3 regions of the Shewanella piezotolerans WP3 genome follow, and region 3 is predicted to be linked to each of the others. Evidence: predicted binding sites of a transcription regulator. Region 3 holds the regulator's gene; each other region holds the start of a gene.
The links. The regulator LexA, encoded in region 3, represses DNA repair genes until DNA is damaged. The targets are predictions, from matches to a motif close to TACTGTATNNNNATACAGTA.
Positions count from the first base shown of each region.

Region 1: SWP_RS12720 (YebG family protein) is a predicted target of LexA. The motif match lies at 1,283-1,302, and genes of this name have one in related genera.
Region 2: recN (DNA repair protein RecN) is a predicted target of LexA. The motif match lies at 2,793-2,812, and genes of this name have one in related genera.

Region 1 covers NC_011566.1:2,973,647-2,984,158, forward strand. The annotation lists gene proQ (RNA chaperone ProQ) at 1-149, opposite strand, end outside; gene SWP_RS12715 (GAF domain-containing protein) at 436-894, opposite strand; gene SWP_RS12720 (YebG family protein) at 990-1,271, opposite strand; gene SWP_RS12725 (paraquat-inducible protein A) at 1,468-2,094, shown strand; gene SWP_RS12730 (paraquat-inducible protein A) at 2,084-2,728, shown strand; gene SWP_RS12735 (PqiB family protein) at 2,706-5,333, shown strand; gene SWP_RS12740 (nucleoside recognition domain-containing protein) at 5,413-6,639, opposite strand; gene rsmF (16S rRNA (cytosine(1407)-C(5))-methyltransferase RsmF) at 6,752-8,176, shown strand; gene SWP_RS12750 (TatD family hydrolase) at 8,434-9,222, opposite strand; gene SWP_RS12755 (PilZ domain-containing protein) at 9,264-9,590, opposite strand; gene holB (DNA polymerase III subunit delta') at 9,597-10,512, opposite strand, start outside.
Region 2 covers NC_011566.1:1,362,159-1,372,670, forward strand. The annotation lists gene thiL (thiamine-phosphate kinase) at 1-531, shown strand, start outside; gene SWP_RS05945 (phosphatidylglycerophosphatase A family protein) at 531-1,025, shown strand; gene recN (DNA repair protein RecN) at 1,090-2,751, opposite strand; gene SWP_RS05955 (AEC family transporter) at 3,022-3,978, opposite strand; gene SWP_RS05960 (LysR family transcriptional regulator) at 4,124-5,029, shown strand; gene SWP_RS05965 (YjaG family protein) at 5,099-5,707, opposite strand; gene barA (two-component sensor histidine kinase BarA) at 5,697-8,504, opposite strand; gene rlmD (23S rRNA (uracil(1939)-C(5))-methyltransferase RlmD) at 8,602-9,939, shown strand; gene relA (GTP diphosphokinase) at 10,078-10,512, shown strand, end outside.
Region 3 covers NC_011566.1:5,042,826-5,053,337, reverse strand. The annotation lists gene ctaD (cytochrome c oxidase subunit I) at 1-258, opposite strand, end outside; gene coxB (cytochrome c oxidase subunit II) at 268-1,845, opposite strand; gene SWP_RS21405 (cell division inhibitor SulA) at 2,290-2,802, opposite strand; gene lexA (transcriptional repressor LexA) at 2,799-3,419, opposite strand; gene plsB (glycerol-3-phosphate 1-O-acyltransferase PlsB) at 3,733-6,156, shown strand; gene mtr (tryptophan permease) at 6,157-7,413, shown strand; gene SWP_RS21385 (AraC family transcriptional regulator) at 7,733-8,755, opposite strand; partial or broken gene SWP_RS21380 (MFS transporter) at 8,891-9,224, shown strand; gene SWP_RS21375 (HlyD family secretion protein) at 9,225-10,448, shown strand; gene SWP_RS21370 (GGDEF domain-containing protein) at 10,497-10,512, opposite strand, start outside.

The DNA.
Region 1 (10,512 bases), 2.1 Mb from region 3:
GAATCATCAGCTAACCTTTCCGCTAAATCTTGAAACAATCCGATTTTTAATGGCTTAGTTTCACCTTCAGCTATAAAGCATAAAGGAAATGTTTCATATAAGTACGCAAGAATAGCGTTGGTATCGGTCAACTTTTCTGTTGATTCCATCTTTACTTCCACAGTTTAAAAAAGGGACACCACCAAAAGAGTTTCTATCTCTCATCGATTTAAGTGTCGTTTATATTTGTCTGATTATGACCTAAAGAACAAATTAATAATGATTAACTTATGTTTTTTAGCGGCAAAATCAAACCTACCTTAGCAACAACCTATCATAAACGCTATTGCTTCGCTTTACCGAATAATCGCGATTTGAGATTTCATTGCTCAAACCGCTTATTATAGGGATGCATGAGATGATTGCGACCATCAATTAGCAAAAATTGGTCGTTGATTAACCAAATAGGCAATTTTCGAGACTTTTCACCAAAGTTTCTACGCCTTGTTGATCGATTTCATCAAATCTTGATAACGATGGGCTATCAATATCCAGTACTCCGATAACATCACCATTGCGTCGAAACGGAACAACCAATTCAGAAACGCTCGCGGAATCACACGCTATGTGGCCCACAAATTGATGAACATCAGCGATACGTTGTGTTTCATTTTTTTCAACCGCAGTACCACATACGCCTTTTCCTATCGGTATCCGAGTACATGCGACTTTCCCTTGAAAAGGGCCCAAAACAAGTTGCTCGTTCTTTAATAGGTAAAAGCCTACCCAATTAAGGTCAGTTAAATTATCATTTAACAGCGCAGAAAAATTGGCTAAAGCCGCTATTTGGTCATCTTCACCGCTCAATAAAGCGATAACTTGACGATTCAACGTGTCATAAAATGACGCGGTCATATACATCCCCTAAACAAAATCATCGATAAAACTAAGTAAATTTGCAGCATCTTATCAAGATGCAACATATTTAGAAGACTGATACTCTGTTTTTTTTAGTCTAAATTAGTCTTTTTCGACACTTTCTTAGCCGGAGCTTTACTTACCGCTGCCCCACCTTTAAGTAAAGATTGAAGTTCATCTTTATGCTGCGCTAAGAAAAACCCAAGCTTTTCAATATCATTATCTTCCAACCCTAGTTCAGGGTTAGTCAAGAAAGGAATTAAGTTGTCAGCGATATCAAGCATCTTATCGTAGGCATCAGCCTCCTTTTTCGATGTGAAAGTCATCTTTTCAACCCCTTCTCTAACTACGACAAATTTGGTTATAACGGCCATAATCAATCTCGCACTGTTTTTATATACAGTAAAGAGTCTCACATATTGAAGTTCTTATGCAAGTTTTCTTGAAAACCTGATACGCTTATAGCGATAAGGACTCTGTAATAATCAAATGCATACGATTATTTGAGCCTACGTTTATAGCAATATGTTTGTTTTATTCCTTAACGTTTTATTTGAGGCTTTGTTTCCTATGCCACCGGATACGCTAGACAATAGTGTTACTTTATGTCCGTCATGTGATTTGGTCATAAGGAAGCGTGCCTTGCCAACGGGCGTACGAGCGATTTGCCCGCGGTGCCACACGCAGTTATACGACACGCCATACTGCTCAATTAACGGCATGCTAGCTCTATGTGTGACAGCTATTATCTTTTTTTTCCCAGCGAACTTATTTCCAGTGCTTGAGCTTGAATTTTTAGGCAGTATGCGCACGACAACCGTTTTTGAAGGGGCCGCTGCGGTCTATCAGCAAGGTTATTGGGTTGTTGCGATCGCAGTTATGACGGCAGCGGTCATCGCCCCAGGCATCTTGCTCGCTTCAATATTGGTGCAGATCCTGATCATTAAATATGGACTGCAATCACCTTTATTAAGGTCGATATTAAAGCAAGCATTAAAGTTACAAGGGTTGCTTACCCAGCTAACTATGCTCGAAATCTATGTTATTAGCTTTTTGGTTGCCGCTTTTAACCTTGCGGATTTTGCTACTGTTTCTTTCGGTTTTGGAACTTTCTGCTTTACAATGTTGTTTATAATGCATTTATTTCTTTTAAGAGAATACGATTTAGAACATATGTGGAGTTTCCTTGAACGATAATCAGACAAGCTGCACATTAGGAAAAGAAGTAGGCCTAACTTGCTGCCCGACCTGCAATAAAGTCACCTGCGCTAATTCAGCCTGTTGTAGCCGCTGTGATGCCAAACTGATTGTTAGGGATTACGACAGCCTACAAAAGAGCTGGGCTTTACTGATCACCGCAGCTATTTTGCTGATCCCAGCCAACCTATACCCAATAACAACACTGACGAATCAAGGGCAAGTCACCCAAGACACCATTTTTTCAGGGATAGCACATCTGGTTAAAACGGACATGATCCCTATCGCTATTATTCTATTTACAGCGAGCATATTGGTTCCGGTGCTAAAAATTGTAGGTTTAACCATATATTTAACGGCAATTAGCTTTAAGTTACCTATATCCAAGAAAAAGCTAATGATGGGCTTTCATATTATCGAATGGATTGGCAGGTGGTCGATGTTAGATTTGTTTGTCATTTCTCTCACTGTTGCGGTCGTTAATATGGGACAACTTTTAGATGCAAAACCGGCACCTGCCGCTACAGCATTTGCCTTAGTTATTCTGCTGACACAGCTAGCAGCAAAAGTGATTGACACACGTTTACTCTGGGACAGATTGGAAATAAAAAATGACTCAAGTACAGACACCTAAAGTAGTAAAGAAAAAGCTCTTCTCTCCTATTTGGCTATTACCGATTATCGCATTGGCGCTAGGAGCTTGGTTAGGAGTTAAGAGTATCCGTGAGTCTGGCGTAGAGGTCAGAATACATTTCCCAAGTGCCACTGGTATGGATATTGGCAAAACATTAGTTAAGTATCAAGGACTTACGGTTGGCAAGGTTGTTGATATCAGTATTGATGATGATCTTCAGGGGGTGAATGTTGATGTTTTAATGGATTATCGCTCCTCTCCATTTCTCAACAAAGATACCAAGTTTTGGCTCGTGAAACCCAAGGCTTCAATTACTGGCGTTGAAGGATTAGACACCTTATTTTCAGGTAATTATATTGGGATTTTGCCAGGTGAAGGTGAGTCAGCTTCTTTTTTCGAAGCAGAGATCAGCGCACCAGTTATTACACCAGGTAACGAAGGTTTAATCGTTAACATTACCTCGGAAAAGTTAGGTTCTTTAGATGTCGGTTCTCCGCTATTTTATCGACAGATCCCAGTGGGTCAAGTTGTTGGCTACCGTTTAGATAGCAGCAATAAGATTATTGTTACAGCCTTTATTCAGCAGCAATATGCAAATTTAGTCAAAGTTGATTCACAGTTTTGGAATGTGTCGGGTATTAGTGTTGATGCTTCTCTTGCCGGTATTGAAGTTCGCACTGAAAGTTTAGCGGCGATTCTAGCAGGTGGCATTAGCTTTAGTTCAAATGATAAGTCTGCCCCTGCAGAAAATAGACACGAATTTGCGCTGTATGATAGCGAGAAACAAGCCTTCGGTGGTATAGAGTTTACATTAACGGCTAACGGCACAGAGTCAGTGGCCAATAATACCGCCATTGTTTTTCGAGGCATTAATATAGGCCGGGTTACCAATAAAATCCTAACTGATAACGGTATATCTTTAGAGGCTAAAATCGACAGTAAATATGCCGAGTTGTTAGCAGGAACATCATCATTTTGGTTAGAAGGGGCAGATATATCTCTCAGCGGCATCAATCATCCAGAGCGACTACTTACTGGCAGTGTGATTAACTTTATTACGGGTTCTGGCGATCCGCTACAGCAATATCCCTTGCTAACCACTAAACCCGAGCCGTTGAATAGTAACAAGCTTACGTTAACTCTGGACTCAGATACCAACCCAGGCGTTTCAGCCGGCGCTGAGTTACGTTTCAAACAAATAAAAATAGGTACAGTGCTGTCCAGTAAGTTAAATAAAGAACTGACTAAAGTTGAATATAATATCGAAGTCGATGCGGATTTCAGTAGTTTACTCACCAAGGGCAGCTATTTTGTCGCCGAGTCCGTACTTTCAGTAGAAGCGAACTTAGACGGTGTTGCGGTAAAAGCTCGCGACCTCAGCACCTTTACTAATGGCGCACTAAGTTTGATAAAAGGCGCAAGTAACCAGCAGTTAGCTAACGGGGCATTATTAAGAGTATTTGCCAGCAATAAAGAAGCAGATAGCTACTTTGAGAACTCGAGACTAATAACTCGACAACTTTTTAGCAATGATGCCGCTGATGTCGTTGATGGCTCACCGGTTTACTATAAAAAAATGCAGATTGGCCAAGTTAACAAAGTTGAATGGCAGCGGAAGAGTAACGATTTTATAATTGATATTAGTATTCAAAAAACGTTTGAATCGCTGTTAACCGACAAAACGGTTTTTTGGCGCAATAGCGCGTTAGCAATTAATGCCAGTTTAAGTGGCATTGAAGTAGAGATGTCGCCACTACAAGGCGCGATTAAAGGTGGCATCACTTTAGGGTTATTGGAGCAACCAGCACAAGGACACGAAAACCAGCTATATGCTTCTAAATTCCTCGCGTTAAGCCAATCAACAGCGATAACGATGACCTTCCCCGCCAGCGTAAAATTGGCTAAGAAGGCGCCTATCCGCTACTTGGGTCATAAAGTGGGTGAAGTGGAGTCAGTTGTACTGAGCAAAGATCTGACAGAGTTAAATGTCTCAGCTTATCTTTATGGTGACTACGCCGCTAACTTCAACCAACAAGACGCTAGCTTTTCCATTGTGGACGCAAAAGTTTCACTGTCAGGAATTGAAGCGCCTGAAACTCTGATTACTGGACCTTATATTTCAGTCGTTCCAGGGATCAGTACACAGACAGCTTCGCGCTTTGCCGGTTTAATAGACAAACCATTTTATAACCTAGATAACGCTCTTACCTTTATCATCACTAATAATAACTTAGGTTCTATCAATAAAGGCACTGCTATCTTCTTTCGAGGCATAAAAGTCGGTCAAGTAGATAGTTACCAGTTGATTGCTGATGGTACCGGTGTAGAAATGACCGCTCACATTGAGAGCCGATATAAACATCTAGTGAATAGCTCCAGTGTACTTTGGGATCTTTCGGGTGTTAAAGTTGATGTAGGACTATTTTCTGGTGCGCAGATTGAAACGGGCTCACTTGAAACTATCCTTACTGGAGGAATTGGCCTCGCGACCAAAGAGGTAACGTCAGTAGAAAATATGATTGCCCCTCAACATAAATTCCCGCTTAACGCTGCTGTCGACCCTATTTGGTTAGACTGGGCACCAAAGCAATCTGCGACTGACTGATTTCCTATTTAAAATTCCATATCAGGCGATTGCTTAAATACCTAAGTTATCGCCTTTTTCATAGCAATAAGATCACCCATTAACCATAAAACTGGTAACACACCAAGATCGCAGCCACTATACCCGCTAGATCGGCAAATAAACCGCAAGCAAGAGCATGCCTACCATTGCGTATTCCAACGGCACCAAAATATACCGCCAACACGTAAAACGTCGTTTCTGTACTGCCTTGCAATATTGCCGCAAGGCGTCCAGCGAAAGAGTCAACGCCATAGTATTGCATAGTCTCAAGCATCATTGCTCTTGCACCGGAGCCACTAAATGGTTTCATCATAGCGGTAGGCATGGCATCAACGAAGCGAGTGTCGCCGCCTGCAAATGCGACAATCCCTGCCAATGTATTTAATAGATAATCAAGCGCGCCAGAAGCACGCAGTAATGCTATCGCTAATAACATAGCAAGTAGATAAGGAATGAGCTTTATAGATTGGGCAAAACCCTCTTTTGCTCCTTCAATAAACTCATCATATACAGCAACCTTACGCAAACCCGCAACCAGTACAAAGCTGAAAATGAGAAACAGTAAAATACCATTACCCATTGCTGTACTCACCTCCCCGATAGCTGAAACTGTAAGGGTTGATAAGTAAAACATCAAAGCCGTTAACGTGGCCAAAATTCCTGCAGCATAGGCAATCACCACCGTATTTAAAATTGATAAACGCTGCACAATAGCAACGGCTAGTACGCCCGCTAACGTTGATGCTGACGTAGCCAATAAGATAGGTAGAAATATATCAGCAGGTGCTGCCGCCCCTTGCTGCGCACGATAAAGAAATACCGTTACTGGCACCAATGTGATGGAGGAAGTATTGAGTACCAAAAACAAAATTTGTGCATTGGTCGCAGTGTGCTTAACAGGGTTTAAAGACTGAAGGTCTTGCATCGCCTTTAAGCCTAACGGAGTGGCTGCATTATCAAGCCCTAGCATATTAGCGGTTAGGTTCATGGTCACGCTGCCATAGGCAGGGTGTCCTCTAGGCACCTCGGGCATCAAACGTGATAATAACGGCTCAAAAGCACGAGAGAAAAAAGCCACTACCCCAGCCTTTTCGCCGACTCTCATAAGACCCATCCACAAACAAAGTACCCCAATAAGGCCTAACGCTATTTCTGCGGCTAATTTAGCACTTGAAAAAATGGCTGTAACACTTTCGCTTAGTACGCCAAAGTTACCACTTAGTAATTGTATAAAGATGGCAGCCAATGCTACTGCAAAAAAGCTAAACCAAATCCTATTTAACACTCACTATCCCTCTGCTGATCAAGTGCTACGCGACACTCTTCCATACATGTGCTCCCACTATATCTATGTTTCAGTATATAATCAGACTACTTTATCGCATTACCTTCGGCATATGGCTCATTTTAATCAAAATTTTATCAATAGCATCAAACAAGATCTTCCTTCTCACCTCTGCATGGAAGATTTTATCAGCTACAGCAGTAAGCCACTGCGTCCCTCTATACGTGTAAATACACTAAAGATATCAAGCAAAAATTTTATCAAGCTAATGACGCCTAAAGGTTGGCATTTTGATCCCATCCCTTGGTGTGAAAATGGTTACTGGATTAAATTGGACCAAGAAGTCCAACTCGGTAATACCATAGAACATCTGCAAGGACTGTTTTATATCCAAGAAGCCAGTTCTATGTTACCGCCAACGGCACTTCTTTCCGTTGAGCAACATGATGCTCAACAATATGTATTAGACATGGCGTCGGCCCCCGGTTCTAAAACGACACAAATTGCCGCTTTAATGGGGAACAAAGGCCTACTTGTAGCAAATGAATACTCCGCCAGTAGAGTCAAGGTGCTGCATGCGAATATCGCTCGCATGGGCGTAGCAAACTGTGCGCTAACACACTTTGATGCTCGTGTATTTGGCGAGTATATGTTTGAAATATTCGACTCCGTATTACTCGACGCTCCTTGTAGCGGTGAAGGCACGATAAGAAAAGATCCTGACGCATTAAAGAATTGGGACAATAATGATGTAAAGGGAATTGTAGATACCCAAAAGGCACTTATTGACTCTGCTTTTCAATCATTGAAAGCCGGCGGTGAACTGGTTTACTCAACCTGTGCACTAAGCCGACAAGAGAACCAGAATGTTTGCGACTATTTAAAGCAACGCTACCCCGACGCTGTTGAGTTTATTAATCTGTCTTCACTGTTTCCTGGCGCAGATAAGTCTTGTACCGAAGAGGGCTTTTTGCATGTGTGGCCACAAATATATGACAGTGAAGGCTTTTTTGTAGCAAAAATAAAGAAAGTTTCTTCAATAGAGCGGGTATTGCCTGAACCTAAAAAACAAAAGAACTTTCCATTTGAAAAGGCGTCTGCTAAAAAAATTGCTGAAATAGTCGAATATCTAAAAACATCATTTGGCATTGTTTTACCAAGTGAAAACGGTATCTACGTTCGAGACGCAGAAGTATGGCTTTTCCCAGAAGACTTCCATAAACTCATCGGCAAAATGCGCTTTCAACGTATTGGAATGAAATTAGCCGATGTGCTAAAAAAGGGATTTAAAGTAAAGCATGAGGCGGTATTAGCCCTAACTTCCCCGAACACAATCGAGCTTACCGATGATGAGGCACAAGTATTTTTAATGGGCAGAGATATTACCTTGAGTGAAAAAGTAAAGCCTCAAGGCGAGACCATTGTCAGTTATGCTGGAGTATCTTTGGGAGTGGTAAAACACCTAGGCAATAAGTTAAAAAACAACCTTCCCAGAGACTTAGTTAAAGATAAAATAGCGCGCTACGAACAGTCGTAATCTTTAGTTACATATAGACAAAACATAGTTAAAAAAAAATATGCCGAAATGGGAATGCTCTACTACACTCTATAACATTGGTTTGAACAGATTTTGAGCAACCAACAGATTTTAACCTTAAACGGTTGACACCAGTAGCGCACGGCTCCTAGAGAGCCATTCCCCTAGACCCAGAACAATTGGAATAGTTTTGGGTCTTTTTTTGCGTGTTTTTTACTAGGTTACAGCTTACAAATCCTAAAACAGAGAAATAAGCATTATCTGCCCGCAAGGCGTGCAGCATCCTTAAACAAGTTGAAGAAGTTTTCAGTTGTGTACTCAGCCACATCAGGGTACTTTTCACCTCGAAGCTCAGCAACAAACTCGGCGACATCACGAACAAATGCTGGCTGGTTCTCTTTACCACGATGGGGAACAGGAGCTAAATAAGGCGAGTCGGTTTCAACCAGCAATCTATCTTTTGGGACCTTTCTAATCACGCTACGAAGTTCGCCAGCATTCTTAAACGTCACAATGCCTGAAACCGAAATATAAAACCCCATATCTATTGCTGCTTTCGCCATTTCCCAGCTTTCAGTAAAACAATGCAATACGCCACCGACGGTATCCGCATTGCCACGCTTTAAAAAGTTGAGCGTATCTTCTCGAGCATCACGGGTATGAATTATTAAAGGTTTTTTCACTTTAACGGCCAATTCAATTTGCTGTTCAAAGCAAGATTGCTGTAATGCTTTTGTCTCATTGGCATAAAAATAATCAAGCCCTGTTTCACCAATTGCAACCACCTTTTCATCACGGGCGAACTGCTCTATTTCTTCAACATTAAGGCCATCTTGGACATCTAATGGATGCACGCCGGCAGATAGAAATACCTCCTCGAATGAGGCCATTTTCTGCTTCATCTCTATAAAGCCTTGCTGCCTAACGTTCACGCAAAGGAAGTAAGCAATATCACGTGCTTTGGCAGCACTAATGATATTTTTTAGTGAGTCTTGATCTGGCGCCGTTTTAAGACGATCTAAATGGCAATGTGAATCGATTAGCACAGGTAAATCCAACAAGCAAAAAGGAGAGCAAGTCTACCGAGCTACATAGTGCAGGTCAAATCTGAAGAGGATAGTTCATGTGACAATAACTGTTCGATATGGTGTTTATGCATATCAGGTTCAGAAATAATTTTAACGCCTATGCCAGCTGGGCGGCCACCAGGAGCACCGAGAGGGTTTATCCAAACAACAGAGCCCTCAAACTGCATCTTTTCAGTCGTTCCAGGCAATCGATAAACCACTGACAATGATTGCCCTAAAACAAAGCTATCCGTGCTGCCAATAAATAACCCCGCCGGCTTTATAAAAGGCATATAAGCCCGATATAGCTGGTGCAAAGTGTCAAAATTAACAACAAGATTTGTCATAAAAAATTAGCGTTCCATTAATTGAGTATATTCCAGCACAATGCTTTCAAATAAGCCCAGTACATTAATTGTTGGCATTACTGAAAGCCGTGTTTCTTGCTGCATGATTTTAGCGGAAAATGTGACAATCGCTGAGCGTTTTAACGGCTCAATAGTGCTGTCTGTAACCAATTTTCTATGCAGTACGAGATATAAAACTTTAATAGCGTCAGAAACTTGCTTTTCATTTACATTTTGTAAACTAGCACAGAGCTGCTTTGACGACAAACTTTCAATCCAACCTTTTCTAAACGCTAAAAGGCTTTGGTAGCGGCCTGTTTCAATCGCCGACACAATGGCTAGCGGTCCACCAACGACTGGTAAGCTCCAACTATAATCAGCAGATGTTTTTAATTCATCGTTGAGCCAAGCCTTTACTTCAATTCGTGTTGGATGTTTCACCTGCACTCGCTGACAACGACTACTTATCGTCGCCATCAATCGACTTGGCGAGTTAGCTTGCAACAGCAATATCGTTTCTTTACCTGGCTCTTCAAGTGTTTTAAGTAACGCATTCGCTGAAGCCTGATTGAGTCGCTCACAATTTAATATCACAGCTACACGTCGACCGCTCTGCTGAGCAGTCGTGGTTAGTTTCTGGCATAAGCCCCTAATCTGGTCGACTTTTATCTGCGCGCCATCAGCCTCTATTTGATAAAAGTCTGGATGACTATTAGCCTCTACTAGCTGACACGCTTTACAAAAACCACAGGCACCTGTTTGCCCAAGCTGGCTACATAGTGCCGCTTTTGCCAGATCCAGAGCGAGGATTTCACCGCCATAACCAGCATCTAAGCCGATAAGATAAGCATGTGCAGCTTGTTGTCGCTTTAACTGTGCATTAAATGTATCACTCGCACTTTGCAACCAAGGTAACTGTTGC
Region 2 (10,512 bases), 1.7 Mb from region 3:
CGAAGTGGTGCAAAAAATGGTGATTGGATCTATGTTACGGGGACCTTGGGCGATTCAGCATTCGGCTTGGATCTGTTGCGAGGCAAAGCGCAATGTAATGAGGCTGATAGAGAGTATATTATCAATCGTCATTATCGACCGACTCCAAGAGTACTTGCAGGACAAGCGTTAAGGACTTTGGCATCCAGTGCTATCGATATCTCTGACGGCTTAGTCTCTGATATACAGCATGTACTTAAAGCGTCTAATATCGGTGCTATGGTCAATGTAGATAAACTTCCATTATCCAAAGAGCTAAAAGCTAATGTTTCCGATGAGTTGGCATTGAGTTATGCATTAACCGGTGGTGAAGATTATGAGCTACTTTTTACCGTTTCTGAGGCGCAAAAAGGCGCATTAGAAATCGCATTGGCTGAAACGGGCGTTAAGTTTACTCAAATTGGCCAAGTCTGCACTGGCGGTAAGCTAAATTTGCTATTAGATAACCAACCATTCGAACCTATTAACCTTGGATTTGAGCACTTTAATTGATGGATTTACTCTCAAAAGATAAAGCGGTGGCTAAGCTTTCGCTTAAGAACCCAATCCACTTTTTGGCATTAGGTTTTGGCTCTGGTTTAGCGGCAAAGGCACCAGGCACGTTCGGTACTATCGCCGCGATCCCCGTCTTTTTGCTTATGGCGCCGTTAAGCCTACCTTGGTACATAGGCCTTACGATATTTAGTGTGTTAATTGGTTTTTATATCTGTGATAAAGCCGCTAAAGATATGGGCGTTCATGATCATGGCGCGATTGTGTGGGATGAAATCGCAGGCTTGCTCATTACTATGATAGCAGCACCAGCCGGCTGGCAGTGGCTGTTAGCCGGTTTTATATTGTTCCGCTTTTTCGATATTTTAAAACCTTGGCCAATCCGTTGGCTAGATGCCAAAGTGCATGGTGGTTTCGGTATTATGATCGATGATGTATTGGCTGGTATATTCTCACTTATTTGTCTACAAGTTGCCGCTTACTACTTGATTTAATCAAGCCAAAAGGAAAAGGAGCTTATTAGCTCCTTTTTTTATGCCTTAAACTGTCTTGTGACACTTAGCTTAACAGTAACTCTTTAGCGTTAGCCAAAGTGTTGCTGGTTATGGTATCGCCGCCTAATAAGCGTGCCAGTTCTTCAACGCGTTGCTCTTTATCTAACTGCACCATCGAGGTTTCAGTTTTGCCCGCTTTACTGTTTTTGTTTACAAACATATGTTGATGACCGTTACCAGCAACCTGCGGCAGATGGGTGACACAAAAAACTTGAGTTGATTCACCTAGGCTGCGCAACATACGCCCGACAACCGCGGCAGTTGGTCCTGATATCCCAACATCAACTTCATCAAAAATTAGTGTCGGCGTCGCTACTTTCTTAGCGGTTATCACTTGAATACCGAGCCCAATACGAGATAACTCACCACCAGAGGCAACTTTAGCTATTGGTTGTAAAGGCTGTCCGGGGTTGGTGGTGACTAAAAACTCTATTCCATCACAGCCATGTGGGCTAATTATGCTTTCATTAAAATTGACTGAAATGCTGAACTTACCCTTTGGCATACTGAGCTCATGTATAGATTGGGTGACCTTTTTATCAAGCTCTTTAGCGTAACGACTGCGACTTTGACTTAGTTTTCTTGCATGGTTTAAATAGGCTTGTTGACTGTTACTGAGTTGATTACGGATCTCATCAAGCCTGTCTTCATCGGAATCTAAGTCATTAAGCTCTGTTAATAGAGCTTGATGATAAGCGAATAGCTCCGCGGCGTTGACATGGTGCTTGCGCGCTAATTGTAGCGCCTTAGATATGCGTAACTCCAACTGCTCAAAGTATTCAGGGTCTAACTCCAAGCCATCTAAATAACGTTCAAGTTCGCTACTGGATTCTTGCACTTGGATCAGCGCCTCATTGAGCATAACGACGACGCTACCAAGTTCTGCATCATAGCTCTCTAAATCTTGCCCTTGGCTGATAGAGGTATTGAGTAGCGATTCAATGCTGCCCTGATCGTTTTCTTGCAAAATATGTAATTGGCTGCGGCATAACTCAATGAGTGCAGTGCTGTTGGCAAGTTTTTTATGTTCGGCTTCAATGGTCTCAAATTCACCTTCGCTAATGGCAAACTCGTTAAGTTCTTCTACCTGGTATTGTAGTAATTGCTTGCGTGCTAATCTTTCGTGTTGAGCAAGCTCTAACTGCTGCAGCTCTTTCTCTATCGTTTTACAGCGGTGGTAACTGGACGAGACCGAATCGAGCAGCATTTTATGATTGGCGTAACTGTCGAGCAATGTAAGCTGGTGCTCACTTTTTAGCATTGCATGGTGAGCATGTTGGCCATGGATCCCGATAAGCAGTTGGCCTAGAGATTTAATTTGGGCTAATGGTACCGGGTTACCATTAATGTATGCACGAGAACGTCCATCACTATTAATCGTACGCCTTAAAATACACTCATTGTCCAGTTCGAGGTCATGGTCTTCTAACCAGCGTTTAGCAAGAGGAATATCAGATAGGGAGAAGCGAGCACTAACCTCAGCTTTTGTGGCATCAGGCCTAATAGTATTGGCATCAGCTCGATTGCCCAGGCATAGGCCTAATGCGTCAATTGCAATAGATTTACCTGCACCCGTTTCACCGGTAATACTGGTCATTCCGGCTTTAAAATCGAGTTCTAAAAAACGCACAATAGCAAAATTGTTAATGCTGAGTTGGCAAAGCATAGTGATGTCCTATCCAAAACACTGTATTGATAAACAGTATATACTGTTTTTCTATACAGTAAACTATTTGTTGTTAAATCAATCAATGTTTAGCTCTTTACGATTTAAATGATCACAATTTACTGATTTCAAACGAGTTAGGTTATTTGGTTGCCTTCTTGTCATAGAGGAAGTTCAGATGGACTGATTATCGCTCACTCTTAAACTTGTTGATGGCGCTTTATTGAGTCTCTGTTGTCGTAGCATAGAACAATTAAGCGTTAATTGGTTTTAGCCGAGCAAAAATACTTCTAATAGGGGCAAGCTAATGAAGGTAACAAGCGTACCCAATAGTATTCCTTGAGCACTGGTTATCACTTGAGTGTGATAACGCTGAGCGAGTAAGTAAACACTTGCTGCAGTGGGCAGTGCCGCAAGCATCACGCCCATCGAAATTAACTGTGAGTCTACCTCTAAGCTGGTCATTAGCAGGAAAGTGATAAAAGGCTGTATGAACAACTTAATCATGTTTATTGCGCTGATATCACTCAACTGTTGATAATTAATAAGCTGCTTCGATGTTTGATGTTGCCCAGATTTTGCTAATACCATACCAATGGCAAATAGTGCACAGGGACTTGATGTCAAGCCGAGTTGCTTAATAATAAGCGCGAGACTTTCCGGCAAGGTTACTGTCATTGCAGATAGGCTTATCCCGACAAAGCTGCCGACGACAATGGGGTTTCTGATTAAGGCGAGAGCAATGACTTTTATTGCTGAAGTTTGGTTGTTGCTGCCTAAGACTTCTAAAGACACCAAGGCAACGGCGAAAATTAACACTGATAATAAGCTGGCAATCGCCGCCGCTGCCAACGCAACTTGATTGCCTGGAAACAGTATTGCCATGAGCGGCATACCGATAAAAGCAGTATTTCCAAAAGTGGCATTAAGCGCTCGCATTGTTGCGACGGCTTTTTTGGCTGGGCTTACGAGCAATGACACTACAAATGTTATGGCGTAGCTAATTAGCATCGCAGCGCTAAAGCCTGCAATATACCCCCAGTGAAGTATGTCGCTTATAGGTGTCTGTGCCAGGGTAATAAGCATGATGGCCGGAAACGCAATATAGTAAACATATTGGTTTAACACTTGGTCTGTCTCAAATGGTAATAACTTTGTTTTCTGTACCAAAGTTCCAATCAACATAATGCCAAATACGGCGAGGAGCGGCGTCAATACTGCTGGCATGCTGTTCTCTATTCACTTGGGATAATATGCGTTAAACACGCTTAACATTGAGCTGGAACACTAACATAGTTGCTCTTTGGTGTACTATTGACCTTAGGTCGTAGCCGCTCGTCATTTTAAGTTTTAAACGCAAAGGTTTATATCGATGAATAGCAACTTTGGATTGGAACTACAGCTGATCTACCAATTTGTGCACTTAGTTAATGCTGGGAGCTTTTCTCAAGCAGCGAAAGAGCTAGAGATGCCTATCGCAACGGTGAGCCGAAAACTGACAAAGTTAGAAACATTGCTTGATAAACAACTTTTAATGCGCAACACACGTAAGTTGCGCTTAACCGAAGAGGGGATAGCGCTGTTCCAGCAGTATCAGGCTATTGTGTCTCAGTTTGATAGCATTCGTGGCGCAGCGGTCGATACGCCTGAAGGTACCCTTCGGATTGCAGCGCCGGTGTCAATTATCTCGATGATATTCATAAATGCTATTAATGAGTTCTGTGAAAAGTATCCCGATATTCAGCTGCATATTGTACAGAATAACAACGTTATTGATTTGATTGATGAAGGTGTTGATGTTGCCATCGTTGGCGGTACCCAACCAGACTCCTCTTGGATCTCAAGCTCTCTTGGAGTGCTTAATTATGGTTTATTTGCATCGCCTGGTTATATTGCCAGCGCCGCTCCTTTTACACATCCAAGCGAGCTAGATAATCATGCACTGATAAAAGTGTGGCCGCTTTTTAACTGGACACTCAAGCACCCATCAGGAGAGAGCTTTTATTATGATGGACCAGCTAAGTTAACATTGAGTGAATTAAATGGTGCCGTCCGAGCGGCTGTGGATAATGGTGGAATACTGTACGGCCCTGCACTTTTTGTAAAAAATGAGCTCAACTCTGGTCAGTTACAAAGCTTGTTGCCTGAGTGGATTGGTGAAAAAAGGCGGATTTCTATCTTATATCACCAGCGTAGTCATCAGCCGTTAAAGGTAAAACTATTTATCGAGTTTATGCATTCGAAAGCTGAGCAGCTGTTCTCGATGGAAAGCAAATAGCCTGATTAAGAATAACATTGCGCAATAAAAAAGCCGTTCAATGAACGGCTTTTTAGATCGGTGTTTTGTTTAAGCTTCAGTGTGGCTAATGCCGATATTTGAAATGCCTACGGCGACAATTTCTCGGCGTAACTCTTTGACAAAATCAGCTTTAAGATGAGGGTTTTCTTCAATGGCTTGTAGAAGAACTGCTTGCATCTCTTTTTCTTCAACCATCACTTCATGGTTGAATATATAGTCATCTAGTTCAGATTCTTTATCAAACTCTTGCTCACAGGTCGCTTCAATATAGTTAGCAACAGTGGCTGATGAAAGCTTACTGATATTCGTAATATCTTCTTCTACTTTGCTCTCTAATGCACTCAGCAAAGAGGTTAACGCAACAGCTGCATCCATTGCAGGGTAGACGCCATACACGTCAAAATCTGCTGGCTCAGGAGTATTCTCTTCAATACGTTCCATTTGCAGCTCAATGTTTAGCTTAAGCTTATTGTCATACATAGACTGCCAAAGTAGATTAAGCAGTGTATCGAGTACTTTTGGGTTGCCAAATTCACACACTTCAGAAAAAAGCTGATAATTGGGCAGCATACGTTGGCAGAGTGCAATAGCAAAAAGTTTCTTTTGCGCTAGTGTTAGCCCTTTAAGGCGTTGAAAAAAGCCCGTCTTATTTGTCATCTTTTACATCCACTGATAGCTGGGTGATCACTTGATTAGCCGCTGATTCTACCTTAGTTAACTCATCAAGTAACTCAAGGATTTCAGGTTCTACGTCTTCAACTGCAATGCCTTTCTTTAATCCTGATTCAATTTCTTGGCAAAGCTGTTGTGTAGTCGGTACACCGCAATAACAACTTGCACCGTGCAACTTGTGTATACAGGTCAACATGCCCTGTTGATCGAAGCTCGCCAGTGCACTATTTATATGTTCAACAGACTCTGGCAACGACTTTAATAGCATCTTCAACATATCGAGTGCTAAGTCTGGCTTATTATTCGCCTGGGTTAAACATAGCTCCCAGTTAAGTGTACGCTGATCAAAATGAGTAAATTTAGGTTTGTTCTTCCATTTGTGAATAACATTTTTAAGTGCAGTTTCGTCAATTGGTTTAGGCAGGTAACCGTTCATTCCACTAGATGATATACGTTCGCGTTCTTCGGCAATAGCATGTGCGGTCACCGCTATTATTGGGGTATTGCGATTAGCTGAGTTTTGTCTTATCTGTTTAGTGGCACTAATGCCATCGGTACCCGGCATCTGTATATCCATAAAGATGAGGTCAAAGCTGCGCTGCTTTGCCAGTTGTACGGCGGCATCACCGTTGTCAGCTATATGAACTTGAGTTACTAGTTCATTGAGTAGGGTGTCAATTAGCTTCAAATTAGCTGGATTATCATCAACAGCGAGTACTGTTAAGTTCTCTTTTGCCTCGGGAATAGCAAATGGCATAGGCAGTGGCAAAGCTTCAGCTTCTATCGTTGATTGCGGATCAATTAAGCTACTCGACAGCCTTTTTTCACCTATAGGCATAGTAAGTTGCTTATCAATATAGGGGCGAAGTTGTGAGAATACCTCTTCGCTTTCGACACAATTGGTAATCAACATTAAGTAGTTCACCTTAGGTTTAGTGACCTTGAGCAATTCAGCCGCATTACCTGAAGCTGCGATTCCCTTACAACTAAACAGGCCATAATCGAACAAGTGACTTGACTGAGTGACAATAAACTCTAATTGTTTGCTGGTGGTAGCTTTGGTGACCTTTAATCCCCAACGAGTAAGCATGCGTTCTATAGCATGGTGTGATAACGGATTCGGTTCGAATAATAGAATACTTTTATTTTTTAGCGTACCGATGGGCAAGGAATCGCTAATAGGGTATTGGCTTAAATTTAGCGGTAAAGAGAACCAAAAGGTCGAGCCTTGCTGCGGTTCTGAGTTGCAGCCAATTTGGCCGCCCATTCGATTAACTAAGCGTTTGGTGATCACAAGTCCTAAGCCTGTTCCACCAAAGCGTCGTGAGATGGAAGAGTCTGCTTGACCAAAAGCCTGGAACAAAGATGCGAGCTTGTCTGCATCGATACCTATGCCAGTATCAATAATCTCGGTGCGGACATGCACACTGCCGTCAGCTATCTCTTCTAATTGCATTTTTAGCTGTACGCTACCACTGTCAGTAAACTTTACCGCATTGCCAACCAAGTTAGTTATAACTTGGCTAAAACGCATAGCATCGCCAGTGACATCCTCTGGGATGCGTGGGTCCACATCTATCACTAGATCGATCTCTTTTTCCCTAGCACTGCTCGAGAGCATAGTCACCGTTTCTTCGATAACCTCCCGCAGTGAGAATGGCATATTCTCCAATACCATTTTACCGGCTTCGAGTTTAGAGAAGTCCAAGATATCGTTAATGATACTCAAAAGGTTCGTCGCACTTCGCTCGATAGTACGAATGTAATCTTGCTGGCTAGAGTGCAGGGGCGTTTTCAGCAGTTGCTTAGCGAAACCTATCACTCCATTAAGCGGGGTGCGTAACTCATGCGACATATTGGCAAGGAATTCAGATTTAATCCGGCTGGCTTCCAACGCTCGTTTCTTTGCCATATCAAGCTCGACGTTTTGAATTTCAATCTGCTCTAGTGTCTCGCGTAGATCTGATGTGGCTTGATCAATATTTTGCTGCATCTCGTCGTGATATTCAGACAAAGAACCCGCCATGGCATTAATACCACGCTTGAGTAGGTCGAGTTCACCAATCAAATTGCCCGTTAGGCGAGTATCGAGTTTGCCCTCTCGAATTTTGGCGACAACTCGTACCATTTCCGTAATGGGTTGGGTAACGTTTTTAACCAGCCGAAAAGTAAAGAATAAATTTAGCTGAACCCCTATTAACACAATAATAAAAGCGGCAACCGCAGCACGATGTTGCTCAAGCAGCGCATTCTCTTTATTGATCAATATAGATATGTAGCCTAACTTTACCACCTCAGCCTCAATGGGCTGGTTGTTCTCATCAAAGTTATCGATAGGCTTGATGGCACTATTATTAAAAATAGGGCTGCGTAAAATCATACTATCGCCCACTTGCTCAAGTTCGGTTCTTAGCATTGAACTTAATGGCTTGTCGTATCGCATAACTTCATGATTTTTGTAATGATGCGAGGTGACAACAACGCGATTATTGACGTCAAAAATAGCAATGAATTGTACTAAAGAGGCTTTATTTAGCTGAGCGGCCGTGATCAATCGCTTGGTGGTTTCAAAATCTTTACTGTCTAAACCAACCTCTGCTGCAATCGCCAGAGGTTCGATAATATTACTCGCCTGATCGATGAGCGTTTCTTCAAGTTCATAGAATCTATTTATGGTAAAATAGCTGCCCAATAAAATACCCACTAAAATAGTTGGAGCTAACGCCAATACCAGAACCCATGAACGTAGGCTGTATTTGGTCATATTGTTGGCTTCATTCATGAGATGATTGCGTTACCGATAAATATAGTGTGAGTATTCGATAGACTGCCAGTAACAGCCTGTGTTGGCCAGTTTTTTTATCTATTTAGAGAGTAAAATGGCACAATTTTTTAAAGCAAAACCAAATAGATCTAAACAATTATCGTCAAAGTTATCTTTGAATGTTACCCAGTTAGATCACCTTGGCGCAGGTATCGCTCACCATCAAGGCAAGATTGTTTTTATCAATGGTGCATTGCCAGGCGAAACCGTGCAGGTACAACTGACTGAGCAGAAGAAGAAGTTTTCTAGAGCTAAATTATTAAAAGTGGAAACAGCTTCGGGTGAACGAGTTTCCCCCTTATGTATTCATTATGAAAAGTGCGGTGGTTGTGATCTCCAGCACCTTAATGTCGAATCACAGCGAGCACATAAAGCGAAAGCATTACAAGAGCTAGTGGCCAAATTTGCCCAAACAACGGCAAGCCAAGTTTGTGAAACTTTAAGCGATTCACCATGGCATTACCGTAGACGGGCACGTTTAGCGACCTGGTTTGATAAAAAAACTAAGCATATTAGTTTAGGTTTCCGTGCGAGCAGTAGTAGTGACGTGGTTGAGATCCAATCTTGTGTTGTGTTGGCTAAGCCACTGTCTGCTTTGATCCCTGAATTGGCTTTTTTACTCAATCAATTAAGTGGTAAGAAAGCGCTTGGCCATGTTGAACTTACATTGGCTGATAACGGTATCTTTGTGGTGCTGCGAGTTACTAAAGCATTATCGGATAAAGATCGCCAGCGATTAGCCGAGTTTGGTGCAAGCCACTCGCTTAATATGCTGCTACAAGATGACGATGCCAACACTGAGTCTTTAAGTGGCCATGGTCAGCAGCCTTTTTATAGCTTTAATGATAGCGATGCAGAGCTTAAATTTTCAGCAGGTAACTTTATTCAGGTCAATGCCTCCGTTAACCAAGCTATGGTTAATCAAGCGGTGGATTGGTTAGCACCGCAAGCAAATGAGCGAGTGCTAGACCTGTTCTGTGGGATCGGAAATTTCAGTTTGCCTCTAGCTAAAAGTGGCGCTGAAGTTATAGGTGTTGAAGGTGTGCCAGCGATGGTTGAACAGGCAACGGTTAATGCCAAAGGTGCTGCGCTAGATAAAGTCTCTTTTTACCATGCAGATCTAAGTGCTGATTTGTCACAACAGCCATGGTTAGGAAAAGTCGATAAGATGCTAATCGATCCTGCAAGAGCTGGTGCTTATGAGAGCATGCTGTCACTTAAAAAATTAAAGCCGCAAGCATTGGTTTATGTATCGTGTAACCCAGCTAGCTTAGCCCGCGACAGCGAAGTGATTTTGAAACAAGGATACAGGCTGACAAAAATTGCCATGGTGGATATGTTTCCACAAACACACCATTTGGAATCGATGGCACTATTTGAACTCGGTAAATGACATTTTTAGTTACGATAGTCAGCGTTTGTTCATTGACATCAAACGCTGAATGCTGAAGATAGAGAGTCTTAATTTTAAAAGGATAAGATTAACCGTTATAAGTTAATCAGCCTTAGGATTTTAAAGGAATAACAGATAATGGTATCAGTTCGTGAAGCACATTTTAGCGACCCTGACTTTCAACTCGAAGAGTGGGTCAAACGTTATATAAGTGATTCCAACGAAGCCAACACTCTTTTGGAGTTGATTGAGCAGGTGGAGCTTTTAGTTGGTCAGGACAAAAAGACCAAAACGCCTGTGCTTGAACGTGCCCGAGAGATGATAGAGATCCTTGCTCCGCTCAATATGGACATTGAAACCCTACAAGCGGCCATTCTGTTTGTTGTTTTTGATGCTGACCTGATCTCTGAAGAAGAAATTCAAGAGCGTTTCGGTGCTAAATTAGAGATTTTAGTTTCTAGTGTTCAGACCATGAATGCGATTGGCGCATTAAAGGTAGATAACCAAACTCGCAACGGCGAACCACAAATCGACAATATCCGCAAAATGCTATTGGCGATGGTTGAAGATGTA
Region 3 (10,512 bases):
TAAGCCGTGTACTGTGGTCATCTGGTTGAAAAAATTAGGCTCCACGAGTTGTAAACCGGGCTGAAATAGCTCAGCTCGAATAACCATAGCCATTGCGCCACCTGTAAGGAACATAATGAAACTGAACCATAGGTAAAGCGTGCCGATATCTTTGTGGTTAGTGGTTAATATCCAGCGCATAATGCCTTTCGGCGCCCCATGATGTTCATCATGGTGATCGTCCTGAGCGGCAGGTGTATCTTGAGTAATAGTGCTCATTTTAATCCCTTACTTTCCGTGGCCATCAACATCAGAAGCCTGCACCGCATCACCGGAGTCATTACCCCATGCATTGCGCTCATAAGTTATAACTGCGGCTAATTCCTGCGGTGTAAGCTGCGAGCTAAAGCCTTGCATTGCTGTGCCAGCTTTACCATTGATCACAATATCTAAATGCTCGGTAACAGGTCCGGTAATGATGGGACTATTAACTAAGGAGGGGAAAGCGCCAGGCAGTCCAGTGCCTGCCGCTTGATGACAGGCGACACACTTGATCATGTATACTTTCTCACCCATGGTCATTAGTTCATCCATGCTCAAGTCATCTAGCACCGCAGCCTTAACATCCTCAACAGTTTCACTTACAGTCTCCGTGACTGTCGATGTTGCTGGGTCTGCGGCTGCGGCTGGGAGTTCTGCGGGTAATGTCACTGGTACCGCAGTAGAAGCGCCCGAGACAGCAGGGTTAGCATCATCTGAGCTAACATCTGCGGCTTGAACCGAGTCGCCGGAGTTATTGCCCCAAGCATTACGCTCAAAGGTGACCACTGCAGCAATCTCTGTAGCGGTTAGCTGCTTGGCAAAAGCTTGCATCGCAGTGCCTGGTTTGCCGTTAACCACGATATCAATATGGTCTGCAACTGGGCCTTTAATCATCGGACTACCAATAAGCGATGGGAACACGCCGGGTAAGCCTGCACCATTAGGTTGATGACATGCGGCACAGCGAGCCATGTATATCTGCTCCCCTTGAGTCATCAGCTCATCCATGGTCAAGGTTTTAGAAAGTGCTGCTTGAGCTGCTGCTTCAGCATTATTAGCAGCTTGTTTTTGAGCGATAAGCCAGTTATCGAAGTCAGCTTCCGATAGTGCTTCCACCACAATGGGCATAAATCCATGGTCCTTACCGCATAACTCAGCACATTGACCACGGTATACACCTGGTTTATCTATCTTGGTCCAGGCTTCATTGATAAAGCCTGGGTTAGCATCCTTCTTAACTGCAAAAGCCGGTACCCACCAAGAGTGAATAACGTCTTCCGAGGTCATTAAAAAGCGGACTTTGCGATTAATGGGCAATACCAGGGGCTTATCAACCTCCAGTAAATAGTGCTCACCTTTAGCTTCGGTGCCTTCTATCTGCGCTCGTGGGGTAGACATTAAGCTGTAAAACTCTACATCTTGATTAAAGTAGCTGTAATGCCACTTCCACTGCGAACCCGTAATTTTAATAGTTAGGTCTGCATCGCTTGGATCTTCCATGGCTATGAGTGTTTTGGTTGCCGGAATAGCCATGATGATAAGAATAATAAAAGGCACTACAGTCCATAATATTTCGACTTTAGTACTTTCATGAAAGTTGGCGGCGACTGCGCCTTTTGATTTGCGGTGGTTGATCATGGCATAAATCATCACGCCAAAAACAACTAAGCCAATAGCACAACAGATGTAAAGGATGATCATGTGAAGGCTATAAACCTGTTCACTGATCGCCGTCACGCCTTCTGTCATATTAAGTGGCATTTCTGATGCAAAAAGTGCAGGCGTAAATATTAGCGCCAACACACAATACAACAATTGCTTCACTAGACTTCTCCTCTGTCAACAAGACAAAGAAGAGTCACACAGTAAGTCTCTGCTCTATGTAAACTCTTCAGTTCCCAAAAAAGCAACGATGACTTCAAAGTGCACGAGTGGCGTGTCTATCGTGTCGTTATATTATGTGTCGACTATCGATATGACTTTTGTAATTTCCAGTATCTATCTACTGGTTAGTGTAACCACTTTGGCACCTACGGCTGAAATATATCAGGCCGATCTCAGTCTTCATATACTCTAAAAGGATCTACAGTCCGTACATAAAGACCGACGACTAAATCGCTCGGATATAACAAAAATATCGTTGTTATCAGTTCCTACCCTACTTGGTGTTGAAATATTGATCAAGATCACTTTTTGACTAATTTCACTCATAAGTGAAATAAAAAAGCTCTCATGGAGAGAGCTTAGAACTGTAATAGAAATAACTGCTTAATGCATTGAACTAAATAAAGAGCCTTGATTACACCTATCATCCTGTGTGTTTATTGCGCTATCAGGTAAGTGAGCGTTCGCATTTTCAATCACTATACCTAATGCTTGTGCACTTTTGGCCACTAACTGTAAGCGTCTATTATCGCGCGCATCTAGGCTATTTGCCCAAGTAATTACCGCACTCGATGTGCCGCTTGTTAGCGCTTTTTCCATTGCCCAAAGAGTTTCGATTTCATCTTTAGCATGCACCAATAAAATTCTATCCATGCGCACACCAGCCGATGCTAGCATTTGCTTATAACCAATATTAGGTGGGCTAATCAATACGATCCAGCGCCCCTGCTGACTCAATTGAGCCAACTGAGCGCTAATCTTTGTTAGCTCATTGCGCCCTTGAGTGTGAGATACCATCGTTTCTATATCTACAACTGCTTTTTTCGTCATGGTAGAGGCTGGAATATCTTGCCAAAGACCAGGGTGACGAGGGCTAACACCTAATAATTTGTTCATTGCCAATCTCCATTGCGGATCACGCCAACTGCTAGCCCTTCAATGCTTAAGCTCTGGTTCGCTAGATCTACTTCTATTGGTGAATATTCTTCATTTTCAGCATGTAGAAAGACCTTATTACCTTTCTTTTCAAAGCGCTTAACGGTTACGTCATCTTCCACTCGAGCAACGACTACTTGGCCGTTACGTGCTTGCTGACTTTTATGCACGGCTAATAGATCACCTTCGAGTATGCCAATATCCTTCATACTGTCACCTCGGACTCGCAGTAGAAAATCAGCAGAAGGGCGGAACATGGCAGGGTCAACTTTATAGTGTTGTTCAACATGCTCTTGGGCGAGGATCGGCTCACCTGCAGCAACTTGACCAATTAAAGGTAAGCCGAGTTCGACCTCTTCCGGTTCCTCTTGAGTGAGCCGAATACCTCTAGAGGTTCCCGGTATGATCTCAATACACCCCTTTTTAGCCAGTGCTTTTAAATGCTCTTCAGCGGCATTGGCAGACTTAAAGCCTAAACGTCTCGCTATTTCAGCACGAGTCGGTGGCATACCTGTGTCTGAAATGTTTCGTTTAATCAACTCTAAAATTTCTGCTTGGCGCGGTGTAAGTGGTCTCATGGTTGAACCTGTTTTTCTATACAGTACCTGTTAGTATATACAGTAATTTAATCAGTGCAAGTATTAACCAAATTAATGTAAGCATAAGTTAAATTTACATTTATATGCCGTTGCTTTAAATGTTGGGCTGTGCGACGGCAGACTGGATGGGGGAATCATTCGACTCTAGAGCTAATACACTTAACTGCAACTAAGTCATTGTTCTATAAATACACAGTAACTTCAGGTGCGGATTGTAAAGCAATTGCACAAATCGTCGAAAATTCTGGTATTCTACGGGGTTATTAGAAGCGACTAACACTGCAAGCGAATCATGTCGAAAAAAGACTCTCTTTGGTTTAAATCTTTACGCTGGATCCAGAAAAAGTTGGTACACACTATTGTGGTACCTCATGATCCTTTTGATGATCTCAATCTCGATCCAAGCAAGCCACTCGTATATGTCATGAAAACAGAATCCGTGAGTGACATCGCGGCTTTAAGTGAAATGACCGGGACGCTAGGACTTCCAAGCCCTTATGATGACTTAGAGGTCAATGGCGTGAGTGCGCCGCGTGTTGTTTGCCTTGAAGGTAGCAAACCTCTATTTGGCGAGCGGGAAAGTGCTGAGCAGTATCTACACTGTTTTAAACGTCTGTTGAGTGTGCATAAGCAAAATGCTGAATTAGATATTCAATTGGTACCGGTCAGCCTTTACTGGGGACGCACCCCAGGTAAAGAAGATGACACTATGCGCGCGGCGGTTTTGGAACGTCAAAATCCAACTTGGTTACGTAAGTGTTTGATGATCCTATTTCTTGGTCGTCATAACTTCGTCCAGTTTTCTAACGCGGTGTCATTGCGCTATATGGCGGATGAACACGGTACAGATAAGCGTATCGCCCAAAAACTAGCGCGCGTAGCTCGAGTTCACTTTCAGCGCCAACGTAAAGTGATGACCGGCCCTCAGCTCCCTAAGAGACAAGCACTTTTCCATGCTTTGCTTAAATCTGATTCGATTACTAAGGCGATAAAAGAGGAAGCGGCCAGCAAGAAAATTTCAGAAACTGAAGCTCGTGCCAAAGCAATGGAATATCTTGATGAAGTCGCAGCTGACTACTCAGACAGCTTGGTACGTATAGCCGAGCGTTTTCTAACTTGGCTGTGGAATAAGCTTTATAAAGGAATCAACATCAAAGGTGCGGAGCAGATCCGTCAGCTACACCATGATGGCCATGAAATAGTTTATGTGCCGTGTCACCGTAGTCACATGGACTACTTGTTAATCTCATATATTCTCTATTATCAAGGTATGGTGCCGCCGCATATTGCTGCTGGTATTAATCTTAACTTCTGGCCTGCAGGGCCAATGTTCCGTCGTGGCGGCGCATTCTTTATCCGTCGTAGTTTCCGTGGTAATAAGCTTTATACCGCTGTATTCCGTGAGTATTTAGATCAGCTATTTACTAAAGGTTATTCGGTTGAGTACTTCACTGAAGGTGGACGCTCACGTACAGGTCGTTTATTGGCGCCTAAAACAGGCATGATTGCGATGACGCTTAATAGCGTTTTGCGTGGTGTTGAACGCCCTGTAACACTAGTGCCCGTTTACTTGGGTTATGACCATGTGATGGAAGTGGCTACTTACCATAAAGAGTTAAGCGGTAAAAAGAAAAAGAAAGAATCTGTCTGGCAGGTATTTGGTGCAATTCGTAAGCTAGGTAACTTTGGCCAAGGTTATGTGAACTTTGGTAAGCCAATAACGCTGCACAACTTCTTAAATGATGAAGTGCCTAATTGGCGTGAAGATATCGCCCAAGATCCTGAGCAAAAGCCAACTTGGCTAACGCCAGCTGTGAATACGTTAGCTAGCCAAGTGATGACTAATATTAATGATGCGGCAGCAGTCAGTTCAGTGACGCTAACGAGCTTGGTATTACTGGCATCAGAGCAAAATGCACTAGAGCGTAGTCAGCTTGAAAAGCAACTTGACCTTTATCTTACATTGCTAAAAGAGCTGCCTTATACCGAGTACACCTCAGTCCCAGAGGGGAGTGGTAAAGATCTGGTTTCTCAAGGTCTTGAGCTGAAGAAGGTTCAAATTGAAAGTGATGCGCTTGGCGATATTATCTCCATTGATGACAGTATCGCGATCACTATGACTTATTATCGTAATAACATCATTCATCTATTGGTGGTGCCATCACTGATCGCAGCCTGTTTATTGCGTAAAGAGCGTTGCACTCGTGATGATGTTGTTTGTGTGGTTAATGACTTTTATCCGTTGCTTCAAGCCGAACTATTTATGGGTATTGAAGATCCTAAGGTCTACGCAGATAGCATCTTAGATATCTTTGTTGCGCAGGGGCTGGTGATTGAAAATGGTCATTTTGAAGTTGCCGATGATAAAGTGAATCAGTTGCTATTGCTGTCTGGCACCATCGACGAAACTATGCAACGTTATGCTATCTTATTTAACTTGTTAGCGGTGAAGCCTAACATGGAGCGCTCTGAGTTAGAGCGCGATAGCCATCGCCTGGCACAAAGGCTGGGAGCACTTCACGGTATTACTGCACCAGAGTTCTACGACAAGAAGCTATACGCTACGCTAAGCGTTAAATTAAAAGAGTTAGGTCATCTAACCGATAGCGAAGGCTGTAGTGATATCAAGCGAATAAAAGATAGAGCTAACTTGCTGCTGCGTTCATCAGTTAGACAGACGATTGTTGATAGCGTTAATGCGGAGCAAAAAGATTAAATGGCAAATCATATGAATGCGGCCAAAAACAAGGCCGAAGGAAAATCACTATTAGGCGGCGCAATGATTATTGCGGGCACGACCGTTGGCGCGGGCATGTTCTCCTTACCTGTAGTGGGCGCAGGCATGTGGTTTGGCTACTCGATGTTAATGTTACTAGGCATATGGTTTTGCATGTTGGTGTCTGGCTTGATGTTGCTAGAGACTAATCTTCATTTTGAACCTGGTTCTAGTTTTGACACTCTTACTAAAACCACACTCGGCCAATTTTGGCGTATCGTCAATGGATTATCGATTGCCTTTGTATTGTATATATTGACCTACGCTTACATTAGTGGCGGCAGCTCGATAGTCAATCACAGTCTAGAAGGTATTGGTATTAGCTTACCGCAAAGTATTGCCGGATTGGTGTTCGCTGCGGTATTGGCCACCATCGTTATCATCAGCACTAAAGCCGTAGATAGAATCACCACTATTATGCTTGGCGGTATGATCATTACCTTCTTCTTGGCCGTCGGTAATCTATTGATAGATGTTGATACTACTAAGCTGTTTGTGCCTGATGGCGAAACGAGCTATGCGCCATATCTATTGGCTGCACTGCCATTTGGTTTAGCCAGCTTTGGTTACCACGGTAATGTGCCTAGTTTGGTGAAGTATTACGGTAACCAACCAAAGACCATTATCAAGGCTTTGTTCATCGGTACCTTTATTGCCTTAGTCATTTATAGCTGCTGGTTAGTTGCCACTATGGGTAATATTCCTCGTAGTCAATTTGTCGATATCATTGCTCAAGGCGGTAATATGGGCGTATTGGTCGGCGCATTGTCTGAGGTGATCGCTAGTAACTGGTTAAACACCATGTTAACCCTATTCGCTAACTTGGCTGTGGCTTCATCTTTCTTAGGAGTGACCTTAGGTTTATTTGATTACCTTGCGGATCTGTTTGGTTTTGATGAATCTCGCCAAGGTCGCTTAAAAACAGCAGCAGTAACATTTATTCCACCGACTATTTTAGGTATTTTATTCCCGAATGGCTTTCTAATTGCGATTGGTTTTGCTGCATTAGCGGCTACCATTTGGGCTGCAATAGTGCCTGCTATGATGGCTTATAAGTCACGTAAGATTTTTGCTGAAAGTAAAGGTTTTAGAGTGCCAGGTGGTACTCCTTTAGTTGTCATAGTGATTGTCTTTGGTATTGTCACTGGAGCTTGTCACCTGTTGGCAATGGCCGGGATTTTGCCTGTATACGGGTAAGTTATACCAATTGCATTAAAAGTTTGACCATTCAGCGGGAATTCAAAACGCTGTAGGCAAGTAGTGGAATTTGAGCTAATAGTTATTCTATATCCAAATCCCATAGCGAAGCATACAGCGTTTGCCAATTTGTTTAACCTCAGCCGCACTACGTGAGCCCCTCAGTCTTTCCACTTCTGCTTTGCATTGGCTTAAAAGGGAATAACCATTTCTTTACCAATGCGCTTTGAATTGAAAAGACTGAGGGGCTCTGAACTGGCCAAATACTTAATGCAATTGGTATTACTGCTACTCGAAACGATTAACAAAAAGCCTCTTCTTAAAGAGGCTTTTTGTTTTTTAGATTTTTCAAATACTGAGTTGGTGTTTGTTGACGAAAGCGGGCAAAAGAGCGGCTAAAGCTATGGGCATTAGCGTAACCTAATAGTGATGCAATCTCGGTTGGTTCTTTTCCCTCCAGCATGTACTTGATTGCTTGATTACACAGAATATACCCAGATAGATAGGTAAAGCTAAAGCCCAGTTTTTGTAAGCGTCTTTGTAGTTGCTGCCGTGAGATCCCAAAAAGTTCGGCAACCGTATCGACATTGGGAAAACCGTAACAACGCGAATAGTTTACCATCTCGTAAAGTACCTTTGGCGTATCTGTGGGCTGGGGCATATTGAGATAGTTTTCAAGCTGCGACAGGGGAATTGAAGTTTTTAGAGGCTCTGGCACATAAGTAAAATCACCATTGGATGCTAAAAGGTCATCGATATCTAACCAAAGCTCAGTTTGGGGGGCATTCCAGGAAATAGCACAGCCAAATAAGGCCTCGGTTTCTGACTGATTAATCGGTGATCCACTTAGACGAACCTTTAAGAGGCTGTGGTTATCTCCGGCATAGTGCTTGATAGCGTTAAATAATGTCAGGGCCACTCGCAATGAATCGTGGGCTCTTGCTCGATCTTTGACAAAAGAGTTGCTGTAACACCATTTCAATATTCTTCCTGATTGTTGGGCGTAATAACTGGCGCCAGACTGAAAGCTAGCTACCCCATGATTAATACGCCTAAATGATATTGCTAAGTCTGGTGCGTTCAGAAACCAATTGCCGGGAACCTTAAGGCTAGATAACGTCAGATGTTGCTGAATTTTCATCATATAGTCAGCATCGCCAGTCAGTCGCTCAATCTGCTCTAACCAGAGTGACACTTCCGTAAAAGGGATCAGCATCATTGGATCTTGCTGCAATAATTGCGGCAGTTTAAGGGTGTCTGGCGTTAAGCCGTAGTGTGCTTCTACCCCCTTAAATACAGGCGAAAGATAGCAAGAGCGAATAAAGGCTGTATTGAGTAACATGATGCGATACCTATTGGGGAAGTGTGCTAATTGAATCATAAATCATGGTTTATTGATATCTATGTGTCACTTGTATTGTTCTCTAAGGCAAAAAAGGCAAACTACACAGCCGATACACAGTTGTGAGATTTCCCTATGAGTTTGTTCAGTATGCCATTATGTCGATACAGGGGTTGATACCGCTTTACATGGTGTCGCCGCAGTCGTGATGGTGTTGACTATTGCTGCTGCTGTTTTTGGTTTCTGGAAAATTCATGAGCTTCCCATTAACCAAGCTCATAAGAAACAACATCAACAGATAGGACTCATTACTGCGCTCACCTGGATAGGCTTTGTTTGGCACTGGGTGTGGGTGATCGCAGTGATTGTTGCATTTGTTGATAGTGATAAGGCTTTACGCCGAGTCAGAGATATCTGGCGTGAGAAAGAAACAGCAACTGAGCAAAACATGATGAAAGAGGAGCGATAAATGCTGGAAGGATTAGCTGTATGGGCATTATTCATCTATCTGCTTCGTTTAGTCGGTATGCCTTGGAATATCTATAGTAAGAGCTTTGCTTATTTAGGGGGCACTGGCTGGCTTATGTTTGTTTGGGTCGGGCTGCTTAACTACACGCCGATGGATCTATCTGGCGGCTCCTTGGTGCAATCACCTCATATTCAGCTTCGCCCTGCCAATAGTCAGATACGAGGCAAAGTTGAAAACATTTATATCAAACCTAACCAGCAGGTTGAGGCTGGACAGTTAATTTATGATTTAGATGCAGAGCCTTATCAGATAGCTTTGAATAAAGCCCTTGTGGCAAAAGAGACGGCACAAGTGAATCTCTTTTTGGCTGATGAAGATGTTAAATTGGCTCTAAAGCAACATGATGTTTCGATTGCCGATGTCAGTATTAGTGAAAATCAGCTTAGCGCAGCGAGCAAAGATTTAGCTTGGAAAGAGAAAACACTCGCTCGCTATATTGAACAGAACCGAGTTGTCCCCGATACCGTCACTAAGAGCTTGTTAGATGAACAGCAGACTGCAGTCGATCTCGCGAAGGCGCAAGTGAGTACCTATTCTACTCAAATAGAAAAAGCACAGATGGCAGAAAATACAGCGCTGCTCAATATTAAGAAGTCGCGCCTCGCTGTCAAAAGCCGTCAATCAGATTTAAATACTGAACATGAGAATGTCGCACAAGCTCAGTGGAATCTGGATAACACTAAGGTATTCGCTCCCACGGATGGCTACGTGACAAATTTTATTATGCGTGAAGGTCAGTATGTGGGAGTTGCGCCGCGCATGCAGATGTACACCAATGAAAAATATGTATTGATGCGTGTGAACCATCAAGCCATTAGAAATGTGAAAATTGGGCAAATGGCCGAATTTGCTTCGGCTGTCTACCCAGGAAAAGTCTTTAGTGCTGAAGTGGAAGGGATTATTGAGGCAACAGGGGAGTCTCAAGGACGTTTAGTCGCATTGGATGATAATGTTAGGCAAACAACGGGTCAAAACCTTAACAATAAGCACCACTTTGTTAGGCTAAAACTGACAGAAGCTGATGATTATGACATTCCTGTGGGCTCGGTTGGACTGGCATGGATCTCGGGTGCTAAGCCAATTGAATTTTTGGCCTTTCTGGATGTTATTCGTGGCATTGTGATTCGGATGAAGTCGCAGATCTACTATTTTTACTCTATATAGTTTGTAGTGTCACGCTAGCAGTTAAAGGCTACTAGCGTGACACTTAATTTAAGCAAAAACGCGA